Regions from separate parts of the Pedobacter lithocola genome, predicted to be linked through region 2. Evidence: riboswitches for the same ligand, from Rfam matches in the RefSeq annotation. Region 2 holds a riboswitch; each other region holds the start of a gene.
What was found. A riboswitch is a leader RNA that binds a small molecule or an ion and turns the genes downstream of it on or off. The one in region 2 is predicted to bind S-adenosylmethionine.
Positions count from the first base shown of each region.

Region 1: it holds a riboswitch for S-adenosylmethionine, as region 2 does, so the genes downstream of both, ACFOWA_RS05335 (O-acetylhomoserine aminocarboxypropyltransferase/cysteine synthase family protein) here and metH (methionine synthase) in region 2, are expected to answer to the same signal.
Region 3: it holds a riboswitch for S-adenosylmethionine, as region 2 does, so the genes downstream of both, ACFOWA_RS14480 (SusC/RagA family TonB-linked outer membrane protein) here and metH (methionine synthase) in region 2, are expected to answer to the same signal.

Region 1 is NZ_JBHSBW010000007.1:698,891-702,180, reverse strand. Features, by position in the region: gene ACFOWA_RS05340 (hypothetical protein) at 564-1,568, opposite strand; SAM riboswitch class I at 1,779-1,889, shown strand; gene ACFOWA_RS05335 (O-acetylhomoserine aminocarboxypropyltransferase/cysteine synthase family protein) at 2,157-3,290, shown strand, end outside.
Region 2 is NZ_JBHSBW010000016.1:153,663-156,952, reverse strand. Features, by position in the region: gene metH (methionine synthase) at 1-2,013, opposite strand, end outside; SAM riboswitch class I at 2,155-2,256, opposite strand; gene ACFOWA_RS18715 (Bax inhibitor-1/YccA family protein) at 2,371-3,126, opposite strand; gene ACFOWA_RS18710 (DUF2442 domain-containing protein) at 3,149-3,290, opposite strand, start outside.
Region 3 is NZ_JBHSBW010000013.1:129,632-132,921, reverse strand. Features, by position in the region: gene ACFOWA_RS14485 (peroxiredoxin family protein) at 1-1,214, opposite strand, end outside; SAM riboswitch class I at 1,340-1,444, shown strand; gene ACFOWA_RS14480 (SusC/RagA family TonB-linked outer membrane protein) at 1,781-3,290, shown strand, end outside.

The DNA of each region.
Region 1 (3,290 bases), on a different contig from region 2:
AATTTTATCACCATGATTTTTTGGAAATGAATGTTCAGTAATCCTTTTGATATTTCAGTCCCGCTTTGCATTACAAGCCCAATGAAAATTGAGGCTTTTCATTGCAATCGGGTTTATTTAACAAAGTTGAGGTGCTTTTGGGGAAGTTTATAAAACGTATTATGCCCATAATCATTCCCTAACATTTGGGGAATAATAAAGTAATTTTGAAAACTCAATTTCCGTGAATTCTGTGTTTCTGTGGCAATTTTAATAGCATAATTTTGGGAAACTTACGTTCAGTAATCCTTTTGATATTTCAGTCCCGCTTTACATTACAAGCCCAATGAAAAATTGGGGCTTTTCATTGCAATCGGGTTTAGCAACAACGGTTTGCGCATTTCGCAAACCCTTAAAATGGAACACTACATTTGCAAAATAGCCCCGGTTGAAGCGAACACGAAGCAACAGCCATTTCGGCTGTTAGCGCAGTAAAGCGTAAAACGGGAACAAATTTAGTTTCTTGCACAAGCCTTGCGCTGCTAATTACAAACCGCTTGATATATTTAAACCAGTTTCAAAATCTATTTTGGATTACAAACCGTTACCAACTTAGCAGAATAATTTGCATTTAGCGGCTCATTTGTTTGAGCCAAACGTTGTGAACCTGTATTTGCCGGACAAGCAATATCACCCGCTGCATCGTAAATTAACTTAGTGCCATCGGCTACCAACTCTTTTGGTACATAAACCTGAACTTTAGTAATTGCATAACCTGATGGGAAATAACGTACATAATAACCATCAGGATGTTTGGTCCATATTCCGCTTGGTACATCGGCTCTTGGAGTGGCCATTCCGGCAATAATGGCGTACTTTTCCATATCGGCATAAGTATAATTGCCTGAAGCTACAAGCTGGCGAATGTTATTCTCAGCCTCAAAAACCGCCTTTATACCCGATGGAAGCTGGTCTTTTGCTTTTTCCATAACATCAAATGGTAAAACACCCAACGCACCACCCTCCAATTGGGTTAACTGTTTTGGTGTTAAAAGCTTAACTGCTGTTAATTTAATGGTTCCATTAAAGTCAGAAAACTTTGTTCGGGCAATGATTGCCCATAATAATGCTTGTATATCGTGCTGTTCTACATCAGGGTGTTTTTCTGCACTTTTTAAAACGGAAACCACTACCTCTTCTTTAGCACCTAAAACCGGCGCAAACATATATCCATCTCCTTTTGAAGGAGCAAATGTTCCGGCTTTTAAACAATAACTTTTATTGGTCATTTCGTAAAAACCTTCGCATAATACAAAACCACCATCAGGGTTTTTTGGTAATAAATATAGCGGCTGAAATTTTGCATTTGCATTGAAATCAGGCATCTTTTCTCCTGTTCTATCAACATCTTCGAAGGAGGTGGTAATGGCTGCAGGTTGCTTAAGAAATTTATCAACACCCAAAGCCTTAGCACCTTGGGCGGTTCCAACTTTAAGCAATTTATCCTTTAACCCACTAAATTGAGCTTTGGATGCTGAACCTGATAATACAATTATTACTAAGAGTGAAATACATTTGATTTTTTTCATGACCGTTTATTAATTAAGATATACAAACATAAAATTTTGACGTTAAATTTATGTTAGCAATTAGCTTATGTTTTGTGATATAAAAATACTAACCTGATTTACAGATATTTAATAAATATTCAAAATTTTATTTTGTTGTTTCAATTTAAATTATCACATTTGAAATATTATTTGGTAGATAACTAAATAAAAGTCAATCTTAATCGGATTGATTTATAAAGAAGTGACGAGAGACTGGCTCTATGACCCACTGGCAACCCTCAGAAAGAGAAGGTGCCAATTCCTGACTAAATAACATGGTGTTATTTGGTACTATAAATTAAAACTGATGAAAAAATTAAATCTACAATCGCAAAGCGAAACAACAGGCACCTCAAATCGAAAAAGTACGCCTTCAATTTGTTATGGTATGCAGTCTAGTGTATGTATGTGCTGTTGCATATGCTAATTTAAAATCTTCCTTTTTTGTTTCTTTTCAAATTGGAAGGTCCTGATAAATCGGGATACGCCAGGTTCCATGATTATAAAATTTTATAATCTATCGAGATTAATTCAATTAATTAAATACTTATTAAATCATTAAAAAAAATGTCAACATCATATAAATTTGAAACATTACAACTTCACGCTGGTCAGGAAATAGATCCAATAACTGGTTCAAGAGCTGTTCCAATCTATCAAACCACATCTTACGTCTTTAAAAATGCCGAGCATGGCGCAAATCTTTTTGCATTAAAAGAATTCGGAAACATCTATACGCGTTTAATGAATCCAACGACTGATGTTTTTGAAAAACGAATTGCTGCATTAGAAGGCGGAGTAGCAGCTTTGGCCGTTGCATCTGGTCAGGCTGCACAATTTATTGCGCTACATAATATATTAGAAGCTGGAGATAGCATCATTTCCTCGACACATATTTATGGCGGTACATACAATCAATTTAAAGTTGCTTTTAAACGTTTGGGTATTCATGTTGATTTTGCAAATCCAGATGTTCCGGAAGAATTTGAGCAAAAAATCACAGAAAAAACAAAAGCTATTTATTTAGAAACGATTGGAAACCCAGCGTTCAGCGTTCCGGATTTTGAGAAAATTGCTGCTATTGCAAAAAAGCATGATATTCCATTTATTGTTGATAATACATTTGGTGCCGGTGGATATTTATTTAAACCTTTAGAACATGGCGCTAATATCGTTGTAGAATCTGCAACTAAATGGATTGGCGGACATGGAACTAGTATTGGTGGTGTAATTGTAGATGGTGGAAATTACAATTGGGGCAATGGAAAATTCCCTCAATTTACCGAACCATCAGAAGGTTACCACGGTTTGGTTTTTAATGACGTATTTGGTTTTAATGGACCGTTTGGTAATATTCAATTCATTATTCGGGCACGTGTAGAAGGTTTAAGAGATTTAGGTCCTGCCCTTTCGCCTTTTAATTCATTTCTTTTACTTCAAGGTTTAGAAACTTTATCACTTCGAGTTCAGCGGCATGTAGATAACGCTTTAGAATTAGCAACCTGGTTGGAGAATCATCCACTTGTTAAAGAAGTACATTACCCTGGTTTAGCAAGCAGTAAATATAACAACCTAGCTAAAAAGTATTTAAGCAACGGCTTTGGTGGGGTTTTATCATTCGAATTAAACGGAACTAAAGAAAATGCAACACAAGTAATAGATAGTTTAAAACTGGTTTCTCATCTAGCAAATGTTGGAGAT
Region 2 (3,290 bases):
AACATCATCATCCAAATACTCTACAATTCCTTTTACTAATGAGTGAGATAATCTTTCCTCTACAGAACCTTTTCTCCATTCCTCATCTCTAACAATTTCTTTACCCTTACTTTTTATCGTATCGGCATATTCTACCAAACGTTCGGTTGCATCATCTCTTCGGTTAAGCAAAACATCTTCTACCCTTTCTAAAAGTTCGGGTGGGATTTCCTGATAAACTTCCAACATACCAGCGTTTACAATGCCCATATCTAAACCAGCCTGAATCGCATGGTATAAAAATGCTGAGTGCATGGCTTCACGAACGGTATTATTTCCTCTAAAAGAGAATGATATGTTTGAAACACCGCCACTCACTTTCGCATAAGGAAGGTTTTCTTTTATCCACCTTGTGGCATTTATAAAATCTACAGCGTAATTATTATGCTCTTCTAAACCAGTTGCAACGGTTAATATGTTTGGGTCGAAAATTATATCCTCTGCCGGGAAGCCAATTTCGTTTACTAAAATATCGTAGCTTCTTTTACAAATTTCTTTTCTGCGTTCGTAATTATCGGCTTGCCCCTGCTCATCAAAAGCCATTACTACAACCGCAGCACCATATTGCATAATTTTACGAGCGCTCTCTCTAAATTTATCTTCACCTTCTTTGAGTGATATGGAGTTTACAATTCCTTTCCCCTGCAAGCATTTCAAACCATTTTCTATCACCGACCATTTAGATGAATCGACCATGATTGGCAGTTTTGCAATATCAGGTTCGGAAGCAATAAGGTTCAGAAATTTTGTCATTGCAGCTTCAGAATCCAACATTCCTTCATCCATGTTTACATCGATAACCTGTGCGCCACCTTCAACTTGTTGTAGCGCAACCGCAAGTGCCGCTTCATAATCTCCACCCAAAATAAGTTTAGAAAATTTTGGAGAACCAGTAATATTGGTTCGCTCACCGATGTTTACAAAAATACTTTCGGGGGTAATGGTAACAGGTTCTAACCCGCTCAAGCGCATAAATGGCTCAATTTTTGGGATTTTTCTTGGCGATGTTTTTCTAGCATTTTTGGCGATACAGCTGATGTGTTCTGGCGTGGTACCACAGCAACCACCTACAATATTCACAAAACCTGATTCAAGAAAATCATCTACCAGGTGTGCTGTTTCATGCGGTTGTTCATCATAAGCACCAAACTCGTTTGGCAAACCCGCATTTGGGTATGCCGATACATAACAGCCAGCTTTTGCAGCCAATTCTTCGATATGCGGACGCATTTCTTTAGCACCCAAAGCACAGTTAAAACCAATGCTTAATGGCTTTGCATGCATAACAGAATTTAAGAAAGCTTCAGCAGTTTGACCGGATAGTGTTCTTCCAGAAGCATCGGTTATGGTGCCAGAAATCATAATTTCTAACTTCCGACCAATCACTTCTTCGTATTTTTTTATGGCAACAATGGCAACTTTAGCGTTTAGCGTATCAAAAATTGTTTCAATTAAAAGTACATCCGAGCCACCATCTACCAAGCCACGAACCTGTTCGTAATAAGCAGCTTCCAATTCATCAAAATAAACCGCTCGGTAACCAGGGTCATTTACCTTTGGCGACATAGATAGCGTACGATTTGTAGGACCAATTGCGCCTGCCACAAAGCATTTCCTATCAGGATTTGCTGCCATAAATTCGGTTACAGCTTCTTTGGCTACACGGGCACCTTCAAAACTCATCTCATAAGAAAGATCTTCCATCTGATAATCAGCCATAGAAATTCTTTGCGTACTGAAGGTATTGGTTTCGATAATATCGGCACCTGCCTGCAAATACTCCAAGTGTATTGCTTTTATAATATCAGGGCGTGTAATATTTAGCAAATCGTTATTGCCTTTCACATCGCAGGGATGATTTTTAAATCTTTCGCCTCTAAAATCTTCTTCGGTTAAAGTATAACGCTGAATCATGGTACCCATCGCACCATCTATCACTAAAACACGTTTTTCTAATTCTTCTCTAATGCTCATTCTGTTTTTAGATGTGAGATTGGAGATGTGAGATATGAGATATGAGAATTTATAAAACATTTATTATGTCTTTAATCTCAAATCTGATTTCTCAAATCTCTAAAATGGCTTATTTAAAAGTTGGAAATGATTGTAATCCTAAACTTATCTTTTCCCGATTAATCGGGATAGAATTTAGCACCTTGTTGGCACAGGTTGCTAAGACATCGTTGGGTCTAATCCCTCCGTCTTTCTTTATAAGCGATACAAAAATGCAACAAAGCATTATCAATTCCAAAATTTATCGCTTTGGTACCAAATAAAATTACAAAGGCCACGCAAAACTGCATGGCCTTAAGAATATTGTTCTGTTAATGATTACTTTCTGCTTCCAAAAATACGCAGTAAGAATAAGAAAATGTTTAAGAAATCTAAGTATAAAGATAACGCCGCAACAATAGCCATTTTTTTAGATTCGACTGCTAAAACTTGCTCGCCACTTGCTTCAATACCTTCACCAATACGTTTAATTTTCTGTACATCATAAGCGGTTAATGCAGTGAAAATTGCAATACCGATATATGCCATAAATAAACTAAAACCTTCACTTTGAATGAACATGTTTATTACAGTTGCGATAACTAAACCGATAACGCCAACCATTAAAATTGGTCCGAATTTACTTAAATCGATATTTGTTGTGTAACCCATAAAGGCCATTATACCAAATATGCCTGCCGCACCAGCAAAACAACTTACAACTGAGCCAGATGTATAGGCTAAAAGTATAAAGCTTAGGCTAATTCCTGTTAATACAGAATAAAGCACAAATACACCAATTAAAGCTGGTAATGATAATCTGCTTAAGCCAAAACCCATTAACAAAACTAAACCAAGTGGTGCAAACATGGCTATGTAGCCAAAAATTGACATACCAACCTTTCCGGTATTTGGGTTAATCGTCATTAAGTATTGCATTAATTGCTCATTTGTTCCGAATAAATATGCTGCAATAGTTGATAAGCTTAATGCTACAAACATCCATAAGAAAACGTTTGCAAAGAATTTTTTTGATATAGAGCCTTCTTGTACAAAAACGCTGTTATCCTGATATTGATAATTTTGTTGTTCCATTTTATTTTTGTGTTTTTTTATATTATTTGATAAATGATGAAAAGCCTTCAAAACTTAAATCTTCATCTAGTTTTTCCCAGTGTATGCCAAAAGGAGATAATTGATAATCTTGTCTTTCCTCATCACTTGCATTTAAAAGTTTTGGAAACCAACTTAATGGATGA
Region 3 (3,290 bases), on a different contig from region 2:
TATTTTCCGGTTGCTGGTCCGCTATAACCGGTATGGATTTGTGCTACCTCTCCTTTTTTATTAATAATTATCATGGTAGGGAAGGAGATAAAATTCTGGAGTCCTGGAAGCGATTCGGCAACCTGTGTTTTGTCTGGTGTACCAGCAATAACCTGGTCATACTTGATATTGAACTTTTCCCGAAATCTTGTAAGTGCCTTTCTAACATAGGCCGAATCAAGCTGCCTTTCATAATGTATGCCAATCACTTCAATGCCACGGTCGCGATTTTTTTCATACCAGGGTGCAATAAAAGAAGCCTCATCAACACAGTTTGGGCACCAGGTACCACTAATGGTTAATATCACCACTTTGTTTTTGTATTTCTCATCAGTTAACGAAATCTTTTTTCCATTAACATCTGGAAGTGAAAACGATAATGTCTGGTATCCATCTTTTAAAAAGGTAAGTTTTGTTGCATCAGGTAGTGCAGCATTTTTATTTTTATTGCCGTCAAAATTTGTATCTCCTCTGGCACTTATTATTGCTCCAGATAGGGATCCATCATCTGCAAATGAACCTTTATAATAGGAGGGATAAGAACCAATAAAGCTCGATAGGTAAAAATTTCGACCATCTACAGTACCTTCCAAATACCTGGAGTCGCCAGTTATACGTAAAAATGTTCCGGTTAATTTATTGCCTGTTTGCTTAAATAGTCCAACCGCTTTTTCATCCTTTCCATCTTTGGATTTAAAGGTGATGTCATATTTTCCAGAGAAATCTGCAGCAGGAGTTTTGCCACTTTCTTTAAACCTGTAATTATCTTTTCTATTTGCTGTTAGAGATATTGGTTTGCCAGTTTTATCTTGTTTTCTAAGGACTCCAACTAGTGAATCATTTTGAATTTTAAAAGCAAGTTCATTATCAAATTGGTCAAGCTTAATCAAAAGTGAATCATCTTTTTGAATCACCCAGCCACCATCAAAATGTTCTTCCGCATTAATAAATGATAGAAATGGTTTATCGTCTTTTTGTTTTACCTCAAAATTGAAGGGAACTTCCGTACCAGGTTTAATTAAAAATACGCTTCGCCAATTTCCAATAGCAGAAAATTTGCTTGTAGCATTTATTGTGGAGTTTGGACCATTAGATTTTGAGTTGGCTTCTTGCGCAATGGCTTGAAGTTTAAAAAGTGATGCAAAAATTAGTAAGGATATAGAAATAATTTTCATGGGTGTATTCTTGGGAATGTCAAAGGTAGTTATCATTTCATCCTTAAAAAAATAAATTCAATAAAATCTATAGAATTAATAGACTATTGAATTTAAATATTATCTTTGCGCCAGTTGTTTTGAAATACTTATCAAGAAAGGTGGAGGGAATGGCCCTGCGAAACCTTAGCAACCAGTCTGTAAAAGATATGGTGCTAATTCCATCCCAAATTATTTCGGGTAGTTAAGTCAGTTGAATGCGAAATTATTAAAATAATATATGAGAGCACTCCTGATTTACAGGTGTGCTTTTTTTGTTTAGTACAATCCAATTTTATAGAATATTTAACTTTTAAAAATAAATAATATGAAAAAATCTAACGAGCCAAATTCTATCTATTGCTGTAAATCAGACATCCATTAATAAATTCATTTAATATGGATAAATCCATCACAAGCATCAATTGATGCTATGAATTTTTAAAAACTAGTCTTCAATTTTAAATGTAAAATGCGCCAAAAAATGCGTTGTGGGATTGTTTTGCCCAAATTTTTACAAATTTTTTAACTAATTATTTTTTATTTCTATGTACAAAATTTTTAAGCGACTCATTATTTTAATTTTGCTTTTGCTCCCCGCAATTGTTGATGCTCAAAGCGTTTCCATTACGGGTACGGTGAAAAGTTCAACAGGAGAAACCCTACCGGGTGTTTCTGTATTATTAGAGGGTACAAAACAAGCTGTAACCACTAATAATGCAGGTAGTTTTAACATCACTGTTGCGGGTAAAGGCATTTTGATCTTCTCCTATATCGGATTCTCATCTAAAGAGGTTGAGGTATCGGAAAGCAATAAAATTGTAGAGGTTGTTTTAACCGAACAAAATAATGCCTTAAACGAAGTTGTGGTTACAGCGCTTGGCATTTCGCGACAAAAGAAATCTCTAGGTTACGCCGTTCAGGAATTAAAAGGAGAGAATTTAACTGAAGCCAGAGAAACCAATCTGGTAAATGCGCTTGCTGGTAAAGTTGCTGGTGTTCGAGTTACCAATAGTCAGGGTGATATGGGTTCATCAAGGGTGGTTATCCGTGGCGAAACCTCAATTTCTGGTAATAACCAACCGCTTTTTGTTGTCGATGGTATTCCGGTAGATAACTCCCAACTTAATTCTGCAGGTGCAAGAGATTATGCAAATACAATTTCTGATATCAATGCTAACGATATTGAATCGATAAGTGTTCTTAAAGGACCAAATGCTGCGGCTTTGTATGGTTCCAGGGCAGCCGCCGGGGTAATTATTATCAAAACCAAATCTGGTAAAAGCCAAAAAGGCCTCGGCGTATCTTTCAACTCCAATGCGGTAATAGAAGGATTATTAACGCTTCCGAAATATCAGGATGTTTTCGGTCAAGGCTCTGAAGGAAAGTTTAGTTATGTGGATGGAAAGGGCGCAGGTATAAACGATGGCGTAGATGAAAGCTGGGGTCCAAGGATGGATGGACGGCTGATTCCGCAGTTTTTTTCTAAAGGCGTTGCTGTACCTTTTGTAGCTAATCCAGATAATGTTCGCGATTTTTTCCAAACAGGTTACTCCCTTTCTAATGGCGTTGCGATAGAAAACGCAGGTGAAAAGTTTGATTACAGGCTATCTTATAATAACTTAAAACAGGTTGGTGTGGTACCAAATTCTGGGCAGGACAAAAATTCATTTGCCTTAAACACAACTTTAAGGGTTACTCCTAAATTAACGCTTACGGCAAATGCAAATTATAGCAAGCTTGGTTCGGATAATCTGCCCGGTACAGGCGGATCGAGGTCAACTAGTACGATGCTACAATTCACCTGGTTCGGTAGACAAGTTGACATCAATCAGCTCAAAAATTATCTTGATGAAAATGGCAACACTTTTAATTGGAACAATAGTTATTACAGTAATCCGTATTGGGTAGCTTATGAAAATACCGTTTCGCAAAATAGGAACAGGCTTATTGGAAGCATCGGCTTAAATTATAAAATTATTGATGGACTGAACTTCAATTTTCGTTCGGGAACAGATTATTATAACGACCGCCGTAAAATAAAAGTTGCATATGGAA